One region of the Citrobacter braakii genome, then DNA from elsewhere that is predicted to be linked to it. Evidence: predicted binding sites of a transcription regulator. Region 1 holds the regulator's gene; each other region holds the start of a gene.
What was found. Region 1 encodes Fur, which represses iron uptake genes when iron is present. Its sites were predicted from a motif close to ATAATAATGAGAACNACTATCAA; they were not measured.
Positions count from the first base shown of each region.

Region 2: sufA (Fe-S cluster assembly scaffold SufA) is a predicted target of Fur. The motif match lies at 4,066-4,088, and genes of this name have one in related genera.
Region 3: exbB (tol-pal system-associated acyl-CoA thioesterase) is a predicted target of Fur. The motif match lies at 2,097-2,119, and genes of this name have one in related genera.
Region 4: feoA (ferrous iron transporter A) is a predicted target of Fur. The motif match lies at 1,924-1,946, and genes of this name have one in related genera.

Region 1 covers NZ_CP045771.1:4,418,207-4,423,885, reverse strand. Annotated here, with positions in the region: gene tcuB (tricarballylate utilization 4Fe-4S protein TcuB) at 1-191, opposite strand, end outside; gene tcuA (FAD-dependent tricarballylate dehydrogenase TcuA) at 178-1,581, opposite strand; gene tcuR (tricarballylate utilization LysR family transcriptional regulator TcuR) at 1,679-2,605, opposite strand; gene fur (ferric iron uptake transcriptional regulator) at 2,734-3,180, opposite strand; gene GFC06_RS20910 (ryhB-regulated fur leader peptide) at 3,173-3,259, opposite strand; gene fldA (flavodoxin FldA) at 3,470-4,000, opposite strand; gene ybfE (LexA regulated protein) at 4,156-4,443, opposite strand; gene ybfF (esterase) at 4,572-5,345, opposite strand; gene seqA (replication initiation negative regulator SeqA) at 5,540-5,679, shown strand, end outside.
Region 2 covers NZ_CP045771.1:3,634,803-3,640,481, forward strand. Annotated here, with positions in the region: gene sufS (cysteine desulfurase SufS) at 1-156, opposite strand, end outside; gene sufD (Fe-S cluster assembly protein SufD) at 153-1,424, opposite strand; gene sufC (Fe-S cluster assembly ATPase SufC) at 1,399-2,145, opposite strand; gene sufB (Fe-S cluster assembly protein SufB) at 2,162-3,649, opposite strand; gene sufA (Fe-S cluster assembly scaffold SufA) at 3,658-4,026, opposite strand; gene GFC06_RS17025 (LysR family transcriptional regulator) at 4,796-5,679, opposite strand, start outside.
Region 3 covers NZ_CP045771.1:1,706,620-1,712,298, forward strand. Annotated here, with positions in the region: gene yghB (DedA family general envelope maintenance protein YghB) at 1-611, opposite strand, end outside; gene metC (cystathionine beta-lyase) at 743-1,930, opposite strand; gene exbB (tol-pal system-associated acyl-CoA thioesterase) at 2,181-2,915, shown strand; gene exbD (TonB system transport protein ExbD) at 2,922-3,347, shown strand; gene GFC06_RS08025 (hypothetical protein) at 3,419-3,826, opposite strand; gene GFC06_RS08030 (hypothetical protein) at 3,828-4,232, opposite strand; gene GFC06_RS08035 (ESA_00282 family adhesion-associated protein) at 4,337-4,840, shown strand; gene GFC06_RS08040 (aldo/keto reductase) at 4,909-5,679, opposite strand, start outside.
Region 4 covers NZ_CP045771.1:1,326,472-1,332,150, forward strand. Annotated here, with positions in the region: gene feoB (Fe(2+) transporter permease subunit FeoB) at 1-1,567, opposite strand, end outside; gene feoA (ferrous iron transporter A) at 1,586-1,813, opposite strand; gene GFC06_RS06090 (Tex family protein) at 2,246-4,579, opposite strand; gene greB (transcription elongation factor GreB) at 4,678-5,151, opposite strand; gene ompR (osmolarity response regulator transcription factor OmpR) at 5,377-5,679, shown strand, end outside.

The DNA of each region.
Region 1 (5,679 bases):
TTATGGCACAAGTTAGCCAGATAATTGATATCCGCTTTACCGAATTCCAGGCGCTGAGTCATTGCCGGGAACACGGCGCAAAAACCTTCACAATAGCGGCAGGCGTTACAGACCTGCATCACACGTTCAACTTCTGCTTCCGGCTCGGTGATAATTTGTGCTTCGATGATCAGTTTCTCAAGCTGCTTCATGACGTGCCTCCTTACGTGCTGCCAGCGCGGCTTCTTTTCCGGCAATGCGGCCAAAGGTTGTCCCGATCGACATGCCCACGCCAGCGGTGTAACCCTTGCCCAACACGTTGCCCGCCATCATCTCTCCGGCGACGAACAGGTTGCGGCTTGGCTGCCCGGCAAAGTGTACGGCAGCGCGTTCGTTCACTTTTAACCCAAGATAGGTGAAGGTGATTCCTGGCCGCAGGGCATAGCCGTAGTAAGGTGGCTGGTCCAGCGGTCGCGCCCAGTGTGTTTTCGCGGGGGTTAACTTCTTCGTCGCGCAGTTGTCCAGGATGGTATGGTCGAACTGACCTGGCTGGCAGGCGTTGTTGTACGCCGTCACGGTGTGGGTAAAGCGTTCGGTATCCAGCCCCAACTGATGCGCCAACTCCGCCAGCGTATTCGCCTGTGCGCCGGGGAATACCGGTGGCATAAAGTGGCCGATGGCTTTACTGTCGATAATGGAATAGCCAATCTGCCCTGGCTGTTGGGCGACCAGGCGTCCCCAGATGGCGTAGCGTTTGGGCCAGAAATCTTCGCCTTCATCATAAAAACGTTCTGCGTCACGGTTGACTACTATGCCGAGTGAAACGCAGTCCACGCGGGTGCAAATCCCGCCGTCATATAATGGCGCTCTGGCATCAATGGCTACGCAGTGTGACTGGGAGGGTTCGCCGATGATGTCCGCCCCGGCATCCATCATAAATTTAAGCAGTACGCCCTGATTAAAGCGCGTGCCGCGAATCAGGAAGTTATCCGCAGGCCACTCGCCGCGGGCGTTCTCTCCCCAGGCTTCGCGCAGCCATTCGCGGTTTGACTCAAATCCGCCAGCGGCAAGCACGCAGGACTTAGCGGTTATGCGCTCTTCGCCTGCCAGCGCTGCCACAAACTCACCATTATGCAGTTCAAGCGCCTGCACTGGTGTGTTATAGCGGATTTGCACGCCTAACTTTTCTGCGCTGCGATAATAGGCATTCACGAGGGCTTTCCCGCCCCCCATAAAAAAGGCGTTGGTTCGCGCTACGTGTAAAGCACCGGAGAGAGGAGGTTGAAAATTAACGCCGTGTTGGCGCATCCAGTCGCGGCATTGTGAAGAGGTGCGGATCACCAGACGCGCCAGGGCTTCGTTAGTATTTCCCTCGGTGACGCGCCGCAAATCCTGCCAGAACTCCTCTTCAGGATAGCTTTCCACCAGCACATCCTGCGGCGCGTCATGCATACAGCGCAGATTACGTGTGTGTTGAGAATTTCCCCCGCGCCATTCCCGTGGAGCCGCTTCGAGCAGGAGTACCGAAGCTCCTTGCTCCCGGGCGGTTAGGGCAGCACATAACGCGGCATTGCCACCGCCAATCACCAGAACATCAACCATCGTATACTCCATTACCATTTAACTAATTGTTAAATTTGTAATTGAAATGTATACGTGCAGCTTGTGCGGGCGCTATGACGAAGTGCTAAAGAGGGCTTTAGTTATTGTAAAGGATGGCGCCTGGCCAGCTTCCTGCTTCCACCAGTTGATGCATCACTTTCGTTAGCACCACGCGGGCGGCGAGGCCCGCGGGGGTGAGCTCATCATCAGAAAGGCTGACCAGAAAGTTGGGGCGACTCAGTATTGGATTATGGACGCCGATCACTCTTAGCGTCTCTTTATCGAGATGGGAAATCGCCGCGCCGGGCTGGAGAGTAGCGCCGATTCCACTGCGAACGGCGCGCATTAGCAGCGCCAGACCATCAATTTCTGTGGAGATCTCAATGCGCAGTGCGTGTTCCTGACAAATTGCTTCCAGCCTGCCGCGCAGACCGTGGCCTGGGCTGGGCATTATCAATGGGATACTTGCCAACTGGGCTGGCGCAATATTTTCATCGGCAATATCGGCCAGTAAGGCATGAGTCCCAATCAAAAACAGGCGCTCTTCGAGAATCGGTCTGGCGCTCCAGCGCAGGAGCTTTTCTTTTTGAAATACCACGGCCAGATCAATCTGGCGGGTATTAATCATCCGTTCCAGGTTGCCAGAGAGGCTTTCCACCACATGCAGGCGGACATCACTATAGCTTTCCCGCATGGCGTTAATAAAAGGCATGCCGAGAACGGAAGCGGTACTGGGGGCCATACCGACGCTGACGTGCCCGGAAAGCCGGGACTCTCGCGCGGCGAGGATTGCATCGTCTGCGTGGCGGAGCGCCAGCTGCGCCTGGGAGTAAAAAGCCAGTCCGGCGCTGGTGGGCGTAACGCCACGCGAGGTGCGCTGCAGCAGGCGAATAGCGAGTTCGTTTTCCAGGCGGGACATTTGCTGGCTGAGTGCCGAAACCCCAATATTGAGATCGAGCGCCGCGCTACCCATGCTGCCGGTTTCTACAATGCGAACAAAATAGCGTAGCTGGCGAAGTTCCATTTCGACTCTCCGGGAAGGGACTATAGATTTTACATTAAAGCAACACAGGAGTGGAGGGAAGGGGAAAAGGGGTGATAACGCCCATAAAAAAAGCCAACCGAATGGTTGGCTTTTCAGAAAGCATCACATTATTTACCGTCGTGAGCATGCTCATCTTCGCGGCAATCGCCTTCGGCGCAGTGACCGTAAAGATAGAGGCTATGGTTGGTTAAACGAATACCATGTTTAGCCGCAATCTCACGCTGGCGCGCCTCGATGGAATCATCGCTGAACTCGACCACTTTGCCGCAGTCGAGGCAGATGAGGTGATCGTGATGATGCTGTTGAGTCAGTTCGAAGACGGATTTACCACCTTCAAAATTATGGCGGGTCACGATACCGGCATCATCAAACTGGTTCAGCACGCGATACACGGTCGCCAGACCAATTTCTTCACCCATATCGATCAGACGTTTGTATAAGTCTTCCGCACTGACGTGATGGTTATCCGGTTCCTGAAGAACTTCCAGAATTTTTAAACGAGGAAGCGTTACTTTCAGGCCAGCCTTCTTTAATGCGGTATTGTTGTCAGTCATGCGGAATCTGTCCTGTAGCTAAACGATTCACTTCATTAACAGAAGTGACAGAAATTGCACTTGAGATAATGCGATTCATTATAGAACTGCCATGGCTAAATGAAAACTGCAAGTCTCTGGCATATATTGTTAATCAAAACGTGGTATCGCCGACAAACACACTGTGCAATACCCGATTGGCATCCGGGCATTGTACAGGGTCAGACGAAAAAGTTACAAATTTGTAGCAATTATTTTGATTGGTTTTATCTATTGATGTGGCGCAGATGGAAATCTGCGCCACACAAAATCAGGCATTGATGATTTCGTCGAGGTGCAGCTCCTCAGAGATCTGCTTAACCCATTTTTCTACGCGTTCGGCGGTCAATTCAGGCTGGCGATCTTCATCAATGGCCAGACCCACAAAGTGGTCGTCGTCCGCCAGGCCTTTGGACGCTTCAAAGTGATAACCCGCCGTTGGCCAGTGACCAACGATGGTTGCGCCGCGTGGTTCGATGATGTCGCGAATTGTACCCAACGCATCGCAGAAATATTCTGCGTAATCTTCCTGGTCGCCGCAGCCGAACAATGCAACCAGTTTGCCGTTAAAATCAATGTCTTCGAGGGTAGGGAAGAAATCGTCCCAGTCACACTGCGCTTCACCGTAGTACCAGGTTGGAATGCCGAGCAGCAAAATGTCATACCCTTCGAGGTCTTCTTTGCTGCTTTTTGCAATGTCATGTACATCGGCAACGTCTTTACCAAGCTGTTTTTGAATCATTTTTGCGATGTTTTCGGTGTTACCGGTGTCGCTGCCGAAAAAGATGCCAGTGATTGCCATGAGTAAAATAACCTCTTGAAACTTATTGAAATGGTGGTGGCGCATTGCCCACGGATAAGGGCAATCATAGCAGAACAGTCAGGCATGCGGAAACAGCAAACACGCAGGACTGCACTCTGTGCTACACGATTTATGATTTAGAGCAGAAATTCAGACTAAGCCTGACCGCGCAATGCGCTGAGTTGGTTCATCAGCATCTCTTCGATGAGTTCACTGCGACTCATGTTGCGCGCCTCGGCCAGCTCGTTCAGAGCGTCAACAGCATCAGCGTTCAGTTTCAGTTCGACACGCTTAAGCCCGCGAACTTTATCGCGTTTAAGCTGATTACGTTTGTTAATACGTAACTGTTCATCACGCGAGAGCGGATTAGTTTTGGGTCGTCCCGGGCGACGCTCCTGCGCGAACAGATCTAATGTCGTACGGTCCGTTTGTTCTTTGGCCATGATCTTGGTGACTTCGGGGAAACAATCAGCCAGGCGTCTGCCCGGATGGATAGCCCGCCATAATACATCAGCAGGGGAGACACGCCAACGCCCACGCGCGTAATCACGCGCAGACGCTGAGTTTTTAATCAGTTAGCCTGTTCGCTCAGATAACGACGGATGGCGCGCAGTACCGCCTCCGGTTTTTCCGCATGCACCCAATGGCCCGCGCCTGCAATAACGTGCGCCCGAGCCTGCGGGAATTGCGCCAGCAATTGTTCGCGATACGCTTCGGTAACATAAGGTGAGTTGCCACCGGGGATAAACAGCGCCGGGTGTTCCCACGCCGGGATGGTCTCCCAGCCGACAATATGAGGATATTGCTCCCACAGCACGGGAACATTAAAGCGCCATTCGCCGTCCACGAAGGATTTGAGCAGAAACTGGATCACGCCTTCCTCTTGCAGATGCTGGCGCATGACGCTCGCCGCCTGCTGACGCGAAGAGGACTGCGCGTCAGTTACTGCGTTAATGGCAGCAAAAATCTCATCGTGACGGCGAACATGATAGTCAACGGGGGCAATGTCGATGGCTACCAACCGTTCGACACGTTCCGGGGCCAGCGCGGTTAACGCCATGACGGCTTTACCCCCCATTGAGTGACCAATAAAGATCGCTTTTTCGATCTGTTGATCGTCCAGCGTATCCAGCAGGTCTTGCGCCATGGCCGGATAATTCATCACAGGTGAACGCGGGGAGAGGCCATGATTTCGCATATCAACCTGGATGATATCGTGATCGGCCACCAGATCGCGCGCCAGGATCCCCAGGTTATCCAGACTGCCAAACAGGCCGTGCACCAGGACGATGGGAGAATTATTGTGCAGGTTTTGCGCAGATTGCGCTCGGATATTCAATTTCATGGCAAAGTTCTTTTTTTCACACTCACGGGTTAGGGTATCATGTTGACCATTCTGCCACATGGCTGCAACAACTACGGTTACTCTGAGTTTTGCCAGCCACCAGGCTTGACGCTATCCGCTGTTGGGATTTGCCTTTACACTACGCGTGTTGACCCCAACAACTTGTATTCAGCTAAACACTGCACTGGATTAAGATGAAAACGATTGAAGTTGATGATGAACTCTATAGCTATATTGCCAGCCACACCAAGCATATCGGCGAGAGCGCATCCGACATTTTACGGCGTATGTTGAAGTTTTCCGCCGCATCACAGCCTGTCACTCCGGTAGTAAA
Region 2 (5,679 bases), 780 kb from region 1:
GGCATAGCCGTGACGGTAAAACTCGGCTTCGGCATCAATCACCTGGTTAGGCTTTTGCGCGCTGGCGGCGCTATCCAGATACGCCAACGGTAAACCGTTCACTTCGCGCGTCAGGACCGGAAAATCAGCCCGCACTTTTTCAATGGGAAATGTCATGCTACGCCTCCCGGCAAGCGTTGGGCGATCCGTGCCAGGACCTGTTGTTTCAGCGTTTCCTCGCCCAGGGCTTCCGTCAGCTCAGCGGCAAACGCATAGAGAATCATTTGTTGGGCATCCTGCTGGCCGATCCCGCGCGAACGTAGATAGAACATCTGCTCGTCGTCGATCCGCCCTACCGTCGCCCCGTGGCTGCATTTCACGTCGTCGGCGTAAATTTCAAGCTGCGGCTTGGTATCCACTTCCGCCAGTTTTCCGAGCAGCAAATTATTGTTGGTCATCTGACCGTCGGTTTTAATGGCGTGCTGAGCGACGTTGATCAGGCCATTGAATACCGCGCGCCCCTTATCGCTGACAATCGTTTTATGCAGTTGTCGACTGTTGCAATATCCCTTGTTGTGCGCAAGCCAGGTGCGGGTATCGCAGACTTCATTTTTCACCGGCATCGCCAGGCTGTTAAGCCGAAGCGTGGTGTTTTCGCCGTTAAGCTGGGTGCTGGTGTTATGGCGCAACACCGCATCACCGAGTAAAAAGCTGTGGCTGGCGGCCGTGGCATCAGCGCCCAACTGAATATCATTATGCGCGAAGTGGTGGCTGAGCGGATTCTCAAACGCCAGTTTGATGTGGCGCAAGTGTGCGTTTGCCGCGACGTTCATCGTTAATCGTGCACCGGTAAAATGGCGATATTCGCTGAGGCTGACATAGTGTTCAATGACGGTGGCTTCTGCGCCTTCTGCCAGATCCAGATGGTGGCGATAGTGCGCCGTGTTCACCTCATCACCCGCCAGCCCCTGGGTAATGTGCAGCAGCAGCAATGGTTTTGCCGGTCGCTGGTTACGCTTCACCTGAATGTGCGTTACGCTGCGGGAGAGGCTTTCGGTCAGGTGCAGAAAGACTTCCGGTTGGATAGCCGCCGGTAGCGACTGGCGCACATCATCAACGGTAATGTTAAACCCGCTACCTTCTGCGCTGTCGCTGAGCGTTGGACAGAATTGCCCGTCAACAAACACCAGGCGGACAGCATCAATAGCCGGCGCTAACGCTTCACACTGGGCGGACGTTATCTCAGTGACATGACTGACAAACTGGCTGTTGGTTAATCCTTCCAACGGCGTGTATTTCCAGTCCTCATGCTTACGCGTTGGCAGTCCCAGACGCAGCATCTGCTGCAGGTGCTGCTGGGCATGGTGCGAGCGCGTCTCCCCTTGCGTTTCAAACAGATGATGCCACTGTTGCAGCACGTTACTGCTGTTCGCTAAGCCAGCCATAACCTTGCTCCTCCAGTTGTTTGACCAGCGTGAAATCGCCGGATTTCACAATTCGCCCCTGGTAGAGAACGTGCACATAATCGGGTTTGATGTAATCCAGGATGCGCTGATAGTGGGTGACGATAATGAATGAACGTTGCCCGTCGCGCAGCGAGTTCACGCCATCCGCAACGACTTTCAGCGCGTCGATATCCAGCCCGGAGTCCGACTCATCAAGAATGCACAGCTGAGGTTCCAGCACCGCCATTTGCAAAATGTCATTACGCTTTTTCTCGCCACCGGAGAAACCAACGTTGACCGAACGCGTTAGCAAATCTTCCGGCATCTTCAATAACGCGATTTTCTCTTCCATCAGATCCTGGAAGTCAAACCTGTCCAGCGACTCTTCACCACGGTAGCTGCGCACCGCATTCAGTGCCGTTTGCAGGAAAAACTGATTACTGACGCCGGGGATTTCTACCGGATACTGAAATGCCATAAAGATCCCTTCACCGGCCCGGTCTTCGGGTGACAGTTCCAGTAAATCCTTACCGTTGAATTCTACCGTCCCGCCGGTGACTTCGTAGTCATCTCGCCCGGCGAGCGTTGCGGAAAGCGTACTTTTCCCGGAGCCGTTCGGCCCCATAATGGCGTGTACCTCTCCGGGGCCAATATCCAGGCTCAGCCCACGCAGGATCGCCTTATCTTCCACACTGACCTGTAAATTTTTAATGCTTAACATGTGCTTTCCTTAAATTTTAACCGACGCTGTGTTCAAGACTTATGGCGAGAAGTTTTTGCGCTTCAACGGCAAATTCCAGCGGCAGTTCAGAGAACACGTCTTTACAGAAACCATTGACGATCATCGAAATGGCATCCTCTTCGCTGATGCCGCGCTGCAAACAGTAAAACAGCTGGTCTTCACCAATGCGCGAGGTCGTAGCTTCATGCTCAAGCTGGGCGCTGTTGTTACGACACTCCACATACGGGAAGGTGTGCGCTCCACAATCCGCGCCAATCAGCATCGAGTCGCATTGGGTATAGTTGCGGGCGTTGGTTGCGGTCGGCATGATCTTCACTAAGCCGCGATAGCTGTTTTGACTGTGTCCCGCAGAGATCCCTTTCGAGATAATGGTCGATTTGGTGTTCTTGCCGATGTGGATCATCTTGGTGCCGGTATCGGCCTGCTGGTAACCACTGGTCAACGCGACGGAGTAGAATTCGCCGATAGAGTTGTCGCCGCGCAGAATACAGCTTGGGTATTTCCAGGTAATGGCCGAGCCGGTTTCCGACTGCGTCCACGACATTTTGCTGTTTTCGCCTTCGCACAGAGCGCGCTTGGTGACGAAGTTCAAAATGCCGCCGGTGTTACCGTCACCAGGGAACCAGTTTTGTACCGTCGAGTATTTCACTTCGGCATCTTTGTGGATGATGACTTCCACCACCGCGGCATGCAGTTGGTAGCTATCGCGTACCGGGGCTGAACAGCCTTCGATATAGCTGACGTAACTGCCCTCATCCGCAACCAGAATGGTGCGTTCAAACTGACCGGTTTTTTCCGCATTTATACGGAAATAGGTCGACAGTTCCATTGGGCAACGCACACCTTTCGGGACATAAATAAACGTGCCGTCGGAGGCCACCGCCGCATTCAGCGCCGCAAAGAAATTGTCATTACCCGGGACAACCGTACCCAGATATTGTTTTACCAGCTCAGGGTGATCGTGAATCGCCTCACCAAACGAACAGAAAATAATGCCCTGTTCCGCCAGTTTATCGCGATAAGTTGTCGCCACCGACACCGAGTCAAAAATGGCATCAACCGCCACCTCTTTGCCTTCGCGGACCGGCACGCCAAGCTGCTCGAATGCGTCCTCAACTTCTTTACTTAAAAACGCATTCGCCCCCGTTTGCTGCACCGCGCCCGGCTCAGACGCGCAGGTTTCATCGCAATTACCGCAGGACGGCGCGGAGTAATAACTGTACTCCTGATAGTTCAGCTTATCGTAATGCGCTTTTAGCCAGTGCGGCTCTTCCATGTTTAGCCACGCTTTAAAGGCATTCAGGCGAAATTCCAGCATCCAGTCGGGTTCATTACGTTTTGCCGAAATCGCGCGCACGACATCTTCGTTAATCCCTTTCGCCAGCTCATCGGTTTGTAGATGGGTGAAGAAGCCCTCTTTGTAATTAAGGTGCCCGCCAGCCCAGGTGTTGACATCGTCAGTTGCTTCAGTATTACGAGACATAGTACCGCCTATACCCCAAAACTTTCGCCACAGCCGCATTCGTTCTGGGCTTTCGGGTTATGAAATTTAAATAGCTGATTTAATCCTTCGCGCACGAAATCGACTTCTGTGCCGTCGATGAACGGCATCGCCTGTAACGGTACATAAAGTCTGGCCCCCTCCGTTTCAAACAGCAGATCGTCTTTTTCCACCTGGCGAACGGTGTCCAGCACGTAGCCAAATCCCGCGCATCCCGTTTGCTTCACGCCTAAACGCACGCCTAACATATCGGGTTGCTTTGCCACCAGCTCGCGGATGTGCGCCGCAGCCGCTGGCGTTAACGTCAGACCACGCCAGGCAAAATCGTCCGGGTTAAATGTTCCTGAATGCAATTCCATAGGGTTACCTCGAGTCACTAGCTTTCAAGCTATAACAATATGTTAGTGATAATGATTATCACTTCAACCCCTCAACAGCAGGGGCATTCGGGTTAATCGCCCTTTTTGACCCCTTTTACTAAGCATAGACCCTGCTGCGTGGGTTAACAGGGATGGATTTTTTTGTTCAATGCATTGATTAATAATGGATTAAGTAATTTCAATCGGCGAGACAGGTCGATAATCAAAAGATGTATAGAAAATGACTATTTCTGTGATAGAAGGGGTAACTTCCTCTGTCAGGCTATACCTAACCAGGGAGTTATCAGAGATGAGATTCGCAGAGCGGTGAACGGACAAAAGTTAACGGCTGGCTAACCACCCATTGCCATTTTTCACTCGCCCGTAGGCAGGGGTTATATTATTTTCAAGCTGATACGGTGACCAGAACAGCACACACAGTAATGATTTACCAAAGCGTCTGTTCTGCATTCTCTGTGCGATATAAAGCGGTTATGATTCTTTAAACTTAAATGTCACCACGGGTATTTTTTGACAACACCGGTCTGCAGACTCACGGCAAGTAGGTACAATCCCGTTCGGGCACTACGTGAAGACAACAAAAAACCCTTAAGGCTGCTTGCTGGCAGGCTTAAGGGTTCCGGCCCCATCCGGCGCTTATCTCCGGCACTCACGATGGCTTAGCTCTTGAAGGGGCGATAAGAATAATCTCACTTCCGGATATGTTTTGTTTAACACAAATTGCGATTTGACTATTTTATAAGCGTATTCAATCAATTATTAGGCGCTGTTTTTCACTGAGCGCGTCCAGCAACAGGCGCAGTCCTGCAGGCTGATGCTCCCGCGAAAGATATAAACCATAAATTGGCAGGCTTTTAGGTTGAAGCTCGGGCAAGAGTCTAACCAGCTTTCCCTGTGCCAGCCCTTCCCGCGCCTCCAGTTCCGGCACCTGCGCAATGCCCGTTCCCGCCAACGCCGACTCACAGAGCAACGAAGAGATCCCGGCGCTCAAATTGCCTTTAATCGCAACAGCGGCAGCCCGCCCCTGGGCATCCAGAAAGTGCCAGGATTTTCCGGCAAACCCGCTGTAGTACAGACAATTATGCCGCGTAAGGTCGTCGATAGTCTCAGGAGTGCCATGTTGATGCAGGTACTCTACTGACGCGCACAGTACCGATTTACAGTCGCCAAGGCGACGGGCGATAGTTCCAGGTTCAGGGTTTTCCGTTATACGGATCGCCACATCAATGCGTTCTCCCACGAGGCTTACCGGTTGATTATTGATCTCCACCTCGATACGCAGTTGCGGATACTTCGTCAGAAACGCGGGCAGTACCGGCGCTAAAATATGCATAGCTGTAAAATGCGCACAGGCCACACGTAGCGTGCCAGAGGGAGTTTGCGCGGCGCTGGCGGCACCAATATCCAGCGAAAGCTGCGCCAGAGAACGCGTTTTCACTAATGCCTCTTCACCCGCTGGCGTGATCGTCAGACGGCGCGACGAGCGATGGATAAGCCTTGCACCCGCCCATTTCTCCATCTCGTCGAGGTAACGACTGACCATCGGACGGGAAAGCCCCAGCGCACGCGCGGCGGCGCTCAGACTGCCCAAATCACAGATATGGTTGAATACCGTTGCCGCCATCACTCTGT
Region 3 (5,679 bases), 2.2 Mb from region 1:
AGACCCGCGGTTAACAGGGCAATCGGCAGGATCATTAAAAAGGTCATCACCTGATCTTCATGGCGTTTGACGAACGGGATCATGCTCAGCGCATAGCCAAAGCCGGTGACGACGGTGACCCACAGCAGACCGCTCAGCCAGTTAAAAAACTGGAACCGACGGTTTGGCAGGCCCGAAATTCCCGCCATTGTTGGCAGCAAGGTACGAACGAATGCCAGGAAACGCCCAGCCAGCAGTGCCATCAGCCCGTGTTGGTCAAACATGCAGGTAGCGCGCTGATGATATTTATCAGGTAATTGCGCCAGCCAGCCTTTTACCGTCCGCGTGTTGCCCAGCCAGCGTCCCTGAATGTAGCTCAGCCAGCAGCCCAGACTGGCTGCGGCAGTCAGAATAGCTATGGTAGGTATAAAACTCATCACGTCCTGAGCGATCAGCGCCCCTGCCAGCAATAACAGGCTGTCTCCGGGTAAAAAGGAGGCAGGCAGCAGGCCATTTTCTAAAAACAGTGTGGCGAACATTACGAAGTACACCACGCTCACAACGTGCGGATCCGCCAACGCGGCAAAATCGTGTTGCCAAAGCGCGGAGACAATATCTTGAATGACTACCATGGACTTTCCTGTGGAACAGCGTTTATGTGTGGATTGTACTCCTGAATTGTCCGGGATGCCTTGATCCCGGACGCAACAATTGCAGACTTTTCCACCAGAAGTGTCTGCATATATGTCCATCTATGGCAATTTTACTCGATTCGGGCAAATCCTGCGGCCAAATCGGCAATCAGATCGTCAACATTCTCTAAACCGATATGCAAACGGATGAGCGTTCCACTGAAGTCCACCTCGCCTTGCGGACGGATTGCCGCAATGTGTTCCGGCTGATTAGCGAGAATCAGCGACTCAAAACCGCCCCAGGAGTAGGCCATGCTGAACAGGCTGAAGTGGTCCAGATACGCGGCCAGCTCTTCATGATTTAGTTTCTTATTCAATACAAATGAGAACAGACCGCTGCTGCCGGTGAAATCACGCTTCCAGAATTCGTGGCCTTTACTGCCGGGCAGCGCGGGGTGGTTCACGCGGGCGACCTGCGGATGGCTGGCCAGCCACTCGGCGACCTTTAAGCTGCTTTCATGATGTTGGCGCAGGCGAACGCTTAGCGTACGCAGTCCGCGGCTGGTCATATAGGCGGTATCGGCGTCAAGCATTTGCCCCATCAGATAGGCATTTTCGCGCAGTTGATCCCAGCAACGGGCATTAGCTACCGCAGTGCCGACCATGGCGTCGGAATGGCCAATCAGATATTTGGTGCCAGCCTGAATAGAAATGTCGATGCCAAAATCCAGTGCTTTGAACAGCACCCCGGCAGCCCAGGTGTTATCAATTATGATGATCGCATCCGGCGCGACGCTTCTGACGGCGGCAACAATAGCAGGAACATCATGTACTTCCATGGTGACAGAGCCGGGAGATTCCAGAAATACGACTTTAGTGTTCGGCTGTATGTGCTTCACAATATCGGCACCAACCAGCGGATCGAACCATCCGGTGGATACGCCGAGTTTGCCGAGAATTTTGGTGCAGAAATCCTGGCTGGGTTCATAGGCGGTGTTGGTCATCAGCACATGATCCCCTTGTTCCACAAAGGCGAGGATGGTGTTGGCAACGGCCGCCGCGCCGCAGGGGAATAACGCACAACCCGCGCCGCCTTCCAGTTCACACATTGCCTCCTGCAGGGAAAAATGCGTCAGGGTTCCGCGACGTCCATAGAAAAGCGCACCGTTAGCACGGTTGTGCGTAGCCTGCTTTTTGGCCTCTACGGTGTCAAACACTAGCGAAGAAGCGCGCTGGATCACGCTATTTACCGCGCCCAGCGTGTACTTTTTACTGCGTCCTGCGTGAACGAGTTTGGTTTCAAGTTGCTTATCTGCCATGTCGTCTTACCTGTTTTTATACGTCTGGATGTCTAAACTACCATGAATCAAAGATGACGCATCCTGCAGAACGGTCATACAGTAGAAAATAATCTCAAAATGCTTCTGGTGACTTTTTTACTGCGTAAGCGCAAGGAAAAGAAACCAAAGGTGCGGCAATATGTAAATAGTAATGAGAACGACTATCAATTCGACGTCGTTTTGATATCATTACGCTCAGATTTTGTGATTTGCGTCCTGGAGATACAGAGTGGGTAATAATTTGATGCAGACGGATCTTTCCGTCTGGGGTATGTATCAGCACGCCGATATCGTGGTTAAGTGCGTGATGATTGGGCTGATTTTGGCATCAGTGGTCACCTGGGCTATCTTCTTTAGTAAGAGCCTTGAGTTCTTTACTCAGAAACGCCGCCTTAAGCGTGAACAGCAACTGCTGGCGGACGCCCGCTCTTTAGACCAGGCAAATGAGATTGCTGCAGGATTTGATGGCAAAAGCCTGGGCGCACAGTTGATTTACGAAGCGCAGAACGAACTGGAATTGTCAGAAGGCAGCGACGACAACGAAGGTATTAAAGAGCGTACCGGCTTTCGTCTGGAGCGTCGTGTGGCGGCGGTAGGTCGTCATATGGGACGTGGTAACGGCTACCTGGCCACCATCGGGGCTATCTCTCCATTTGTGGGTCTGTTCGGTACTGTATGGGGCATCATGAATAGCTTCATCGGGATTGCACAAACCCAAACGACCAACCTGGCCGTTGTTGCGCCGGGTATCGCAGAAGCACTGTTAGCGACGGCGATCGGTCTGGTCGCGGCAATTCCTGCGGTCGTTATCTACAACATTTTCGCACGTCAGATTGGCAGCTATAAAGCGATGCTGGGCGATGTCGCGGCACAGGTATTGTTGCTGCAAAGTCGCGATCTGGACCTGAACGCTAGCGCTTCTGCCCATCCGGTACGTGCTGCGCAGAAATTACGTGTAGGATAATGTTCCATGGCAATGAGCTTTAATGAAAACCTGGACGATAACGGTGAAATGCATGAAATCAACGTGACGCCGTTTATCGATGTTATGTTGGTTTTATTGATCATCTTTATGGTGGCCGCACCGTTGGCAACGGTGGATGTGAAGGTGAATCTCCCGGCTTCCACCAGCACGCCGCAGCCGCGTCCGGAAAAACCGGTTTACCTGTCTGTTAAAGCCGATAAGAGTATGTTTATTGGCAACAATCAGGTGACGGATGACACCATGATTAGCGAATTAAATACGCTGACCGATGGGAAGAAAGACACCACGATTTTCTTCCGTGCGGATAAAACCGTCGATTATGAAACCATGATGAAAGTTATGGATACGCTGCATCAGGCGGGTTTCCTGAAGATTGGTCTGGTCGGTGAAGAGACCGTGAAAGCGAAGTAATCCTGATTGCCGGGTAATGGTTGTTGCCTTACCCGGCCTTCCTCTCCTGATTTAACTCTCCCCACACGCCCTTATCTGTCCTCATCCAGTGCGACTGCCGTTATCCTGGTGGGTTCGTAGTTCCCTTCAGACAGTTTACGCGTCAGGCGTAAGGTGGCTGTTTCTCGCTTGAGTATATGCTGGTATGTGCTCTCCAGCCGGGCCATGATTTTGTCCCGTAGTTCTGGTTGCTGCTCCATAATGGCTTCAATCGCGGCGCCATAGATCTCTTCTTTAGCCTGTAGCGCATAAATTTCGCGACGATTTTGCCATTTCATCCGCACCAGCGCGGCGGGAATAGAGACCATCTCCTGGGCAACGCTTTCCAACGTCGCATTTTTATTGGCAATCAATACGGCCAAATTTTGCTTTAAGACAAACTCATCGCTTTTATGGTCATCTAAAGCCAAATAAACATTATTATCCTCAACATCTTTCATTTTATTTCTCTTCCAGAGAATAAAAAATAGGATCGCTGGTCTCACGCGTAATTAAATTAAGCCAAATTTTATTGCCCTGTTCATTTACGCTGGCTGTTTTTGTCGATAAAATTTTACTTAATTCTTGAGCGTTAATGTCGCCTTCCGCTTGTAGTGAATTGAGCAGGCGAGTGAAGGACTCAATTTTTGCGGCACGAAACAGGCGCTCTTTTAAATGGCGATCGCACTCTTCAAATAACATATTGCGCGCCTGGCCGTTAGCTGTAGAGCTAATCAAAATATCGGGTTCGTAATCGCTTAATGTTCTCTTTCCCTGAGTCAAATTTTTACTATTATCTGCGGGACGGGTATTAGTAGATGAGCTGGATAAGTGAAAACGCGAGGGAACAAGATGCTCGGGAAGCATGTTGAAATATCCTTTGATGCCAATGATATGTTGTTCTAAATAAACCAGGCTGCGTTGACAATAGCATGGCGTAATTTTAAAATCAAAAAAAATGGAGCCAGTATATGAACAGTATATTTTATTCTGTTATTACCCTGCTATTGCTTACCTGCGGGGTACTTTTGTTGATGCGCAGTGCAAATAAAAACCGATATGCAGAAAATGGGCACTCTGAAAACCAGCCGGAAATGCTGAGTAAAGAAGAGGGGGAAGATCATTTTTCGGTACTGATGAATTCGATTACACCAGTATGGTATTGGCGCGTTAATCACGAATATATCGATTTTATCCACTCCACGATCAAGCGGATGACAATGGTGGAGCTAAATGAGACGCCAGGGCTATTTGATGCACAGCGGCGTTGTAGCGATCTCAACTCTGCGGTGTATAAATATTACGACAATATAAAAAAGCGCTGTCTGAGCGGTGAGAAAGTCCCGCATGCCGATCTGGATGTGCTTAACTTACGCCAGTGCTTCAGGGAGTTCAGTCTGGAGGCTTATCCTGCGCTTGTCGCGCTGGTGTGGCCGGAATTTCAACGTCCAGAGATCAAAGCGGAAGAGGTGTGAAGGGATTGGCTGGCCCTGTTACGTGCCGGGGAGGCTCACGCCGCTTCCCGGCACAGAGTTACAAACGGCTATTTGTCAGATGAGGCCTGCCACAGGTTCAGCTTACCATCCGCGACATGCTTATCGATCTGCGCCAGTTCTTCGGCGCTGAACGTCAGGTTAGCCAACGCCTGAACGTTCTCCTCCAGTTGCTCCGGTCGGCTGGCGCCAATTAATACCGACGTCACCCGGTTGTCTTTCAGCAGCCAGCTTAAGGCCATTTGCGCCATCGACTGTCCGCGCTGTTGCGCCATTTCATTGAGCAAACGCAGGCTGTTAAGGTTTTCTTCCGTCAGCATATTTTCCGTCAGCCCACGAACTTTTTTCCCTTCACGCTGCATGCGTGAACCTTCCGGAATGCCGTTGAGGTATTTCCCCGTCAGCAGCCCCTGGGCCAGCGGCGTAAATGCGATGCAGCCCATGCCGTTGGATTCCAGCGTATCCAGCAGACCGCTGCTGTCTACCCAACGGTTAAGCAGGTTGTAAGAAGGCTGGTGGATCAGCAGCGGAATTTTCCATTCCCGCATCAGCTCGGCCATTTTCTGCGTACGCTCCGGAGAATAGGATGAGATGCCGACATACAGCGCTTTACCGCTTTGCACCGCATGGGCCAGCGCTGAGGCGGTCTCTTCCATTGGCGTATTTTCGTCAACGCGGTGCGAGTAGAAGATATCGACATAGTCGAGGCCCATGCGTTTCAGGCTCTGGTCGAGGCTGGCGAGCAGGTATTTGCGCGAACCGCCAGAACCGTATGGCCCTGGCCACATGTCATAGCCTGCCTTGGTGGAGATGATCAGTTC
Region 4 (5,679 bases), 1.8 Mb from region 1:
TGACGATGATGATGACTTTACCCGCACGCAGAACGAAGCCTTTCAGGCGTTGCCAGGTCTGAATAATCAGACTCTTAATGTGCGGCACGTGGTACACCGGCAGCTCCATCACGAACGGCGTTGCTTCGCCACGCATGATGGTGTGTTTGAGCATCAGGCCAGTCAATACCGCCATAACGATGCCCAGTACGTACAGTGAGAAGACCGCCAGCGCACCGTTCTGACCAAAGAACGCTGCGGCAAAGACGGCGAAAATCGCCAGGCGAGCGCCACAGGACATAAACGGCGCCATCATGATGGTCATCAGACGTTCACGCGGGGCGTCCAGCGTACGTGCGCCCATCACTGACGGTACGTTACAGCCAAAGCCGACGATCAGCGGGACAAACGATTTGCCCGGCAGTCCCAGCGCCTGCATCAGACGGTCCATTACAAACGCGGCACGCGCCATGTAACCGGAGTCTTCAAGGAAGGAGAGGAACAGGTACATCATGCCGATTTGCGGTACCAGTGGCAGCACGGTGTTAATCCCGCCGCCAAGACCTTGCGCCAAAAAGATAGTGAGCCAGTCCGGGAAGTGCAGCGTGTAGCCAATCCACTGAATACCATGGATAAAGAGCGCTACGGAGCCGACGTCAAACAACGGTTGCAGCGCGCCGCCAATGTTGATGGCGAGCAGGAACATCAGGTACATCACGAACAGGAAAATCGGCAGCCCGAGGAAGCGGTTGAGGACGATTTTATCTACTGCGGTGGTGAAGCGGCTCGGCTCTGCCGTCAGGGTGTTGCTGACGGTATCGCAGATAGCGGCAATGCACTGATAGCGCGCATCGGCGATATGCAGTGCCGGATCGTCCATTGTCTCGCTCAGACGTGCAATGGCGGCATCAAGGTTTTGCGCGGCATCACCCGCGTAGGCCCGACTGTAGATATCGCCTTCCAGCATCTGCAGGCCCAGCCAGCGGCGCTGTTTTAACGGCATATCTTTGGCCATCGCATCGGCGAGGGAATCCGCTTCCTGCAGCAGCGGCTGGGCATAATGAACCAGCTCGACGGTGTCGTTTTCTTTGTAGCGATCGATCGCCAGCTTTAGCGCTTCAATGCCGCGGGCGCGGGTGGATACCAGCGGAACCACCGGGCAGCCAAGGCGAGCGGAGAGGGCATCGATATCGATACGGATTTGCTGCTTCTCGGCAATATCCAGCATATTCAACGCGACGATGCAGGGGATGCCCAGCTCAAGCAGTTGCAATGTCAGGTAGAGGTTGCGTTCAAGGTTTGAAGCATCGACCACGTTGATCAAGAGATCCGCGTCGCCGCTTAAAATATAGTGACAGGCGATCTGCTCATCGAGAGAGGTCTGGGATGAGATTGTCGTCAGAGAATAGGTGCCGGGTAAATCAACCAGCGTGACCTGGTGGTCCGTCGTTGCGAAATGACCTTCTTTACGCTCAACGGTAACGCCAGCCCAGTTGCCTACACGCTGGCGTGCGCCGGTAAGCTGGTTGAATAAAGTTGTCTTGCCGGAATTAGGATTGCCAATTAAACCAATGGTTAGTTTTTTCATTTTTATAGACTCACTGTATTAACAGGAAACCGCTTCCACTTCTAATAACGCCAGATCTTTCTTACGCAATACCAGACTTACGCGACGCGTTTCGATATGGATAGGATCGCCGAGTGGGGCGACGCGCACCACGTTGAAAGAGGAGCCGGGTAGCATGCCAAGTGACAACAGTTTCTGACGATAAGCCGGGCTGATTTCACGGGCAAAACCGGTAATTTTCCACGCACTGTCAGGAGTGAATTGCATAGGGGCCTACTTATATCTCGCTAACTGGATGATTACCTCATGGGGCGGCAAGGCGGCATGAGGCCAGATGATTAGCCAACGTAAGGAAAGAGTAAATAATCAACAGATCAATGATAATGAGAATGGTTTCTATCATCAATAGAATAAATGTGACGGAATGTACAATTGGATAATAATTTGCGCCAATTTTGATATTCCTCAATATTTATTCTGGTTGGGAACGAATGATTCACGGAAATAATTAGTGAGGATCTTAATGTTTAATTAAGGTTTCATCTGTTAATGAAGTGATAAATATATGGCGGTAAAAAGCGGGAAATAGACTAAATATGTCGGATGGCGACGCATACGCGTGTTATCCGGCTTACAAATTAATTGCGACAAGTCAGCCGGATAAGGAGGTTACACCCCCCATCCGGCACAAAAGTCACACTAGCGTTTTTTACCCATTGCCGCCGCCAGCGCATCCATCATGGCGCTGTTACCCGCAGGCTGTGCGTCACGACCACGAGGTTTCGCGGCTTTTGGCGCCGGGCGATTGCTTTGAGTGCGATCGTTATTCCCGCCGCCGCGACGCGCATTGGTTTCACCCGGCTGCTCGTCCAGACGCATGGTCAGTGCGATACGCTTACGTTGCAGGTCAACTTCCAGCACTTTCACTTTCACAATGTCGCCCGCTTTCACCACGGTGTGTGGATCTTCGACGAACTTATTCGACAATGAAGAGATATGCACCAGACCATCCTGATGAACGCCAATATCAACAAACGCGCCGAAGTTCGTGACGTTAGTGACTGCCCCTTCCAGAATCATTCCCGGCAGCAGATCGTTCATGGTTTCTACGCCATCAGCAAACTGCGCGGTTTTAAATTCAGGACGCGGGTCGCGGCCCGGTTTTTCCAGCTCTTTGATGATGTCGGTGACGGTCGGCACCCCGAAGCGTTCGTCGGTAAAATCGGCTGCTTTCAGATTGCGTAGTTCGTTGCTGTTGCCCATCAGGTCACGCAGCGATTGCTCGGTTGCGGCCAGAATGCGTTCCACAATCGGATAAGCTTCCGGGTGAACGGTAGAAGCATCCAGTGGGTTATCACCATGGTTGATACGCAGGAAGCCCGCGCACTGTTCAAAGGCTTTTGGCCCCAGGCGGCTAACTTTTAGCAGTTGCTGACGGTTCTGAAACTGACCGTTCTCATCGCGCCAGGCGACGATGTTTTGCGCCATCATGCGCGTCAGGCCAGCAACGCGGGTCAGCAGCGGCACGGAAGCGGTATTCAGATCGACGCCGACGGCGTTCACGCAGTCTTCCACCACCGCATCCAACTTGCGCGCCAGCTGCGTCTGGCTTACATCGTGCTGATACTGGCCCACGCCGATAGATTTCGGATCGATTTTCACCAGCTCCGCCAACGGATCCTGCAAACGACGGGCGATAGACACCGCGCCACGCAGCGAAACATCGAGATCCGGGAACTCCAGCGCCGCCAGCTCGGAAGCAGAGTAAACCGATGCCCCGGCTTCGCTGACGATCACCTTCTGCGCGGTCACTTTCGGGAATTGTTTCTGCACGTCGAGGAAGAAACGCTCGGTTTCGCGCGACGCCGTACCGTTACCAATCGCGACCAGCTCAACGTTGTATTTTTCACATAACGCCGCCACGGCAACGGCGGCTTTGGCTGCCTGGCCGGTATGCGGATAAATAGTGTCGGTCGCGACCAGCTTGCCGGTACCGTCAACCACCGCCACTTTTACGCCGGTACGCAGTCCCGGATCGAGACCCATTGTGGCGCGCAGCCCGGCCGGGGCGGCCATCAGCAGGTCATGCAGGTTACGGGCAAAGACGTTGATCGCTTCATCTTCCGCACGTTCACGCACGGTACCCATCAGCTCAGTTTCAAGGTGCATCAGCACTTTGATGCGCCACGTCCAGCTAACAACGCCTTTACGCCAGCTGTCAGCGGGGGCGTTGTTCAGGCGCAGTCCCAGGTGATCCTGGATAATCTGCTCGCCGTGGCTCTCTTTTGGCGGCTCATCGAATTGCGGATCGGCATTTAGTGAAAGCTGCAACACGCCTTCGTTACGACCACGGAACATGGCCAGCGCACGGTGGGATGGAACGGTAGAAATAGGTTCGTGGTGATCGAAGTAGTCGCGGAACTTAGCGCCTTCCTCTTCTTTACCATTAACCACGGCGGCAACCAGATGGGCGTTTTTCCACAAATAATCACGCACTTTTGCCAGCAGCGCAGCGTCTTCGGCGAAGCGCTCCATCAGAATGTAGCGTGCGCCATCGAGGGCTGCTTTGGTATCGGCCACGCCGTTTTCAGCGTTGAGATATTTTGCAGCTTCTGTTTCCGGGTCATGGGACGGTTCGTTCCACAGCAGATCTGCCAGCGGCTCCAGTCCGGCCTCAATGGCTATCTGCCCACGGGTGCGGCGCTTAGGTTTGTACGGCAGATAGAGATCTTCGAGTTCGGTCTTACTTAACGTGCCGTTGATCGCGTTCGCCAGATCGTCGGTCAGTTTGCCTTGCTCGCCGATAGATTTCAGGATTGCCTGACGGCGGTCTTCCAGTTCACGCAGATATCCCAGACGGGTCTCCAGATTACGCAGTTGCGTATCGTCCAGACCGCCGGTGATTTCCTTACGATAACGTGCGATAAACGGCACGGTGTTCCCTTCGTCAAGCAGGCGAACGGCAGCTTCTACCTGTTCAGCACGAGCCTGAATTTCACCTGCGATAATGCGGCAGAAAGAATCATTCATCATGGATAGCTTCGTCTATAGGATAAAAAATCAGGGGATAGTTATACGGATTGACTGGCAAAAATGCCAGTCATCTACCGGGGCTTCGGATTGTTCCGGTCTCACTTAACGTATTTAATTTCGTTCACGTACCAGCTGGCTTCACCACCAGGGGTGTTGACTATCGCGAGATCGCCGACCTCTTTTTTCAGCAGCGCCCGCGCCATCGGTGAGTCGATAGAAATGTAATCTTTACGACCGAAGATCTCATCGTAGCCGACAATACGGAATTTACGGATGTCGCCATCGTCATTTTCAACCTCGACCCACGCGCCAAAGAAGACTTTGCCCTCTTGCTGCGGGGAGTAATCGACGATTTTCAAATTCTCCATGCACTTGGTCAAATAACGGACACGGCGGTCGATCTCACGCAGACGCTTTTTATTATACTGGTAGTCGGCATTTTCGCTGCGGTCACCTAGACTTGCGGCCCAGGTAACCTTTTTGGTGACTTCCGGGCGCTCTTCACGCCAGAGGTAATTCAGCTCTTGTTTGAGTTTTTCATACCCTTCGCGGGTTATCAGGGGCGTTTTCATCTTATTGTTTTACCTTCGACTCTGTGATGATGCGCACAATTAGTATTACGCGAGCATATCAACAGAATAAATAATGTATTGCGAGAAACATTGTATACTTAAGCTGCTGTTTAATATGCTTTGTAACAATTTAGCCTGGAATTCATACCAGAATTCGCTGGTGACTCACGTTAGCTTTCTTAAGAATATACACTTAATTGTTGCGAACCTTTGGGAGTAATAACAATGCAAGAGAACTATAAGATTCTGGTGGTCGATGACGACATGCGCTTGCGTGCGCTTCTGGAGCGTTATCTGACCGAGCAGGGCTTCCAGGTTCGAAGCGTCGCTAACGCTGAGCAGATGGATCGTCTGCTGACCCGTGAGTCCTTTCACCTGATGGTGCTGGATTTAATGCTGCCGGGAGAAGATGGCCTGTCTATTTGCCGTCGCCTGCGCAGTCAAAGCAACCCGATGCCGATCATTATGGTCACGGCGAAGGGTGAAGAAGTCGATCGTATCGTTGGGCTGGAAATCGGCGCTGACGAT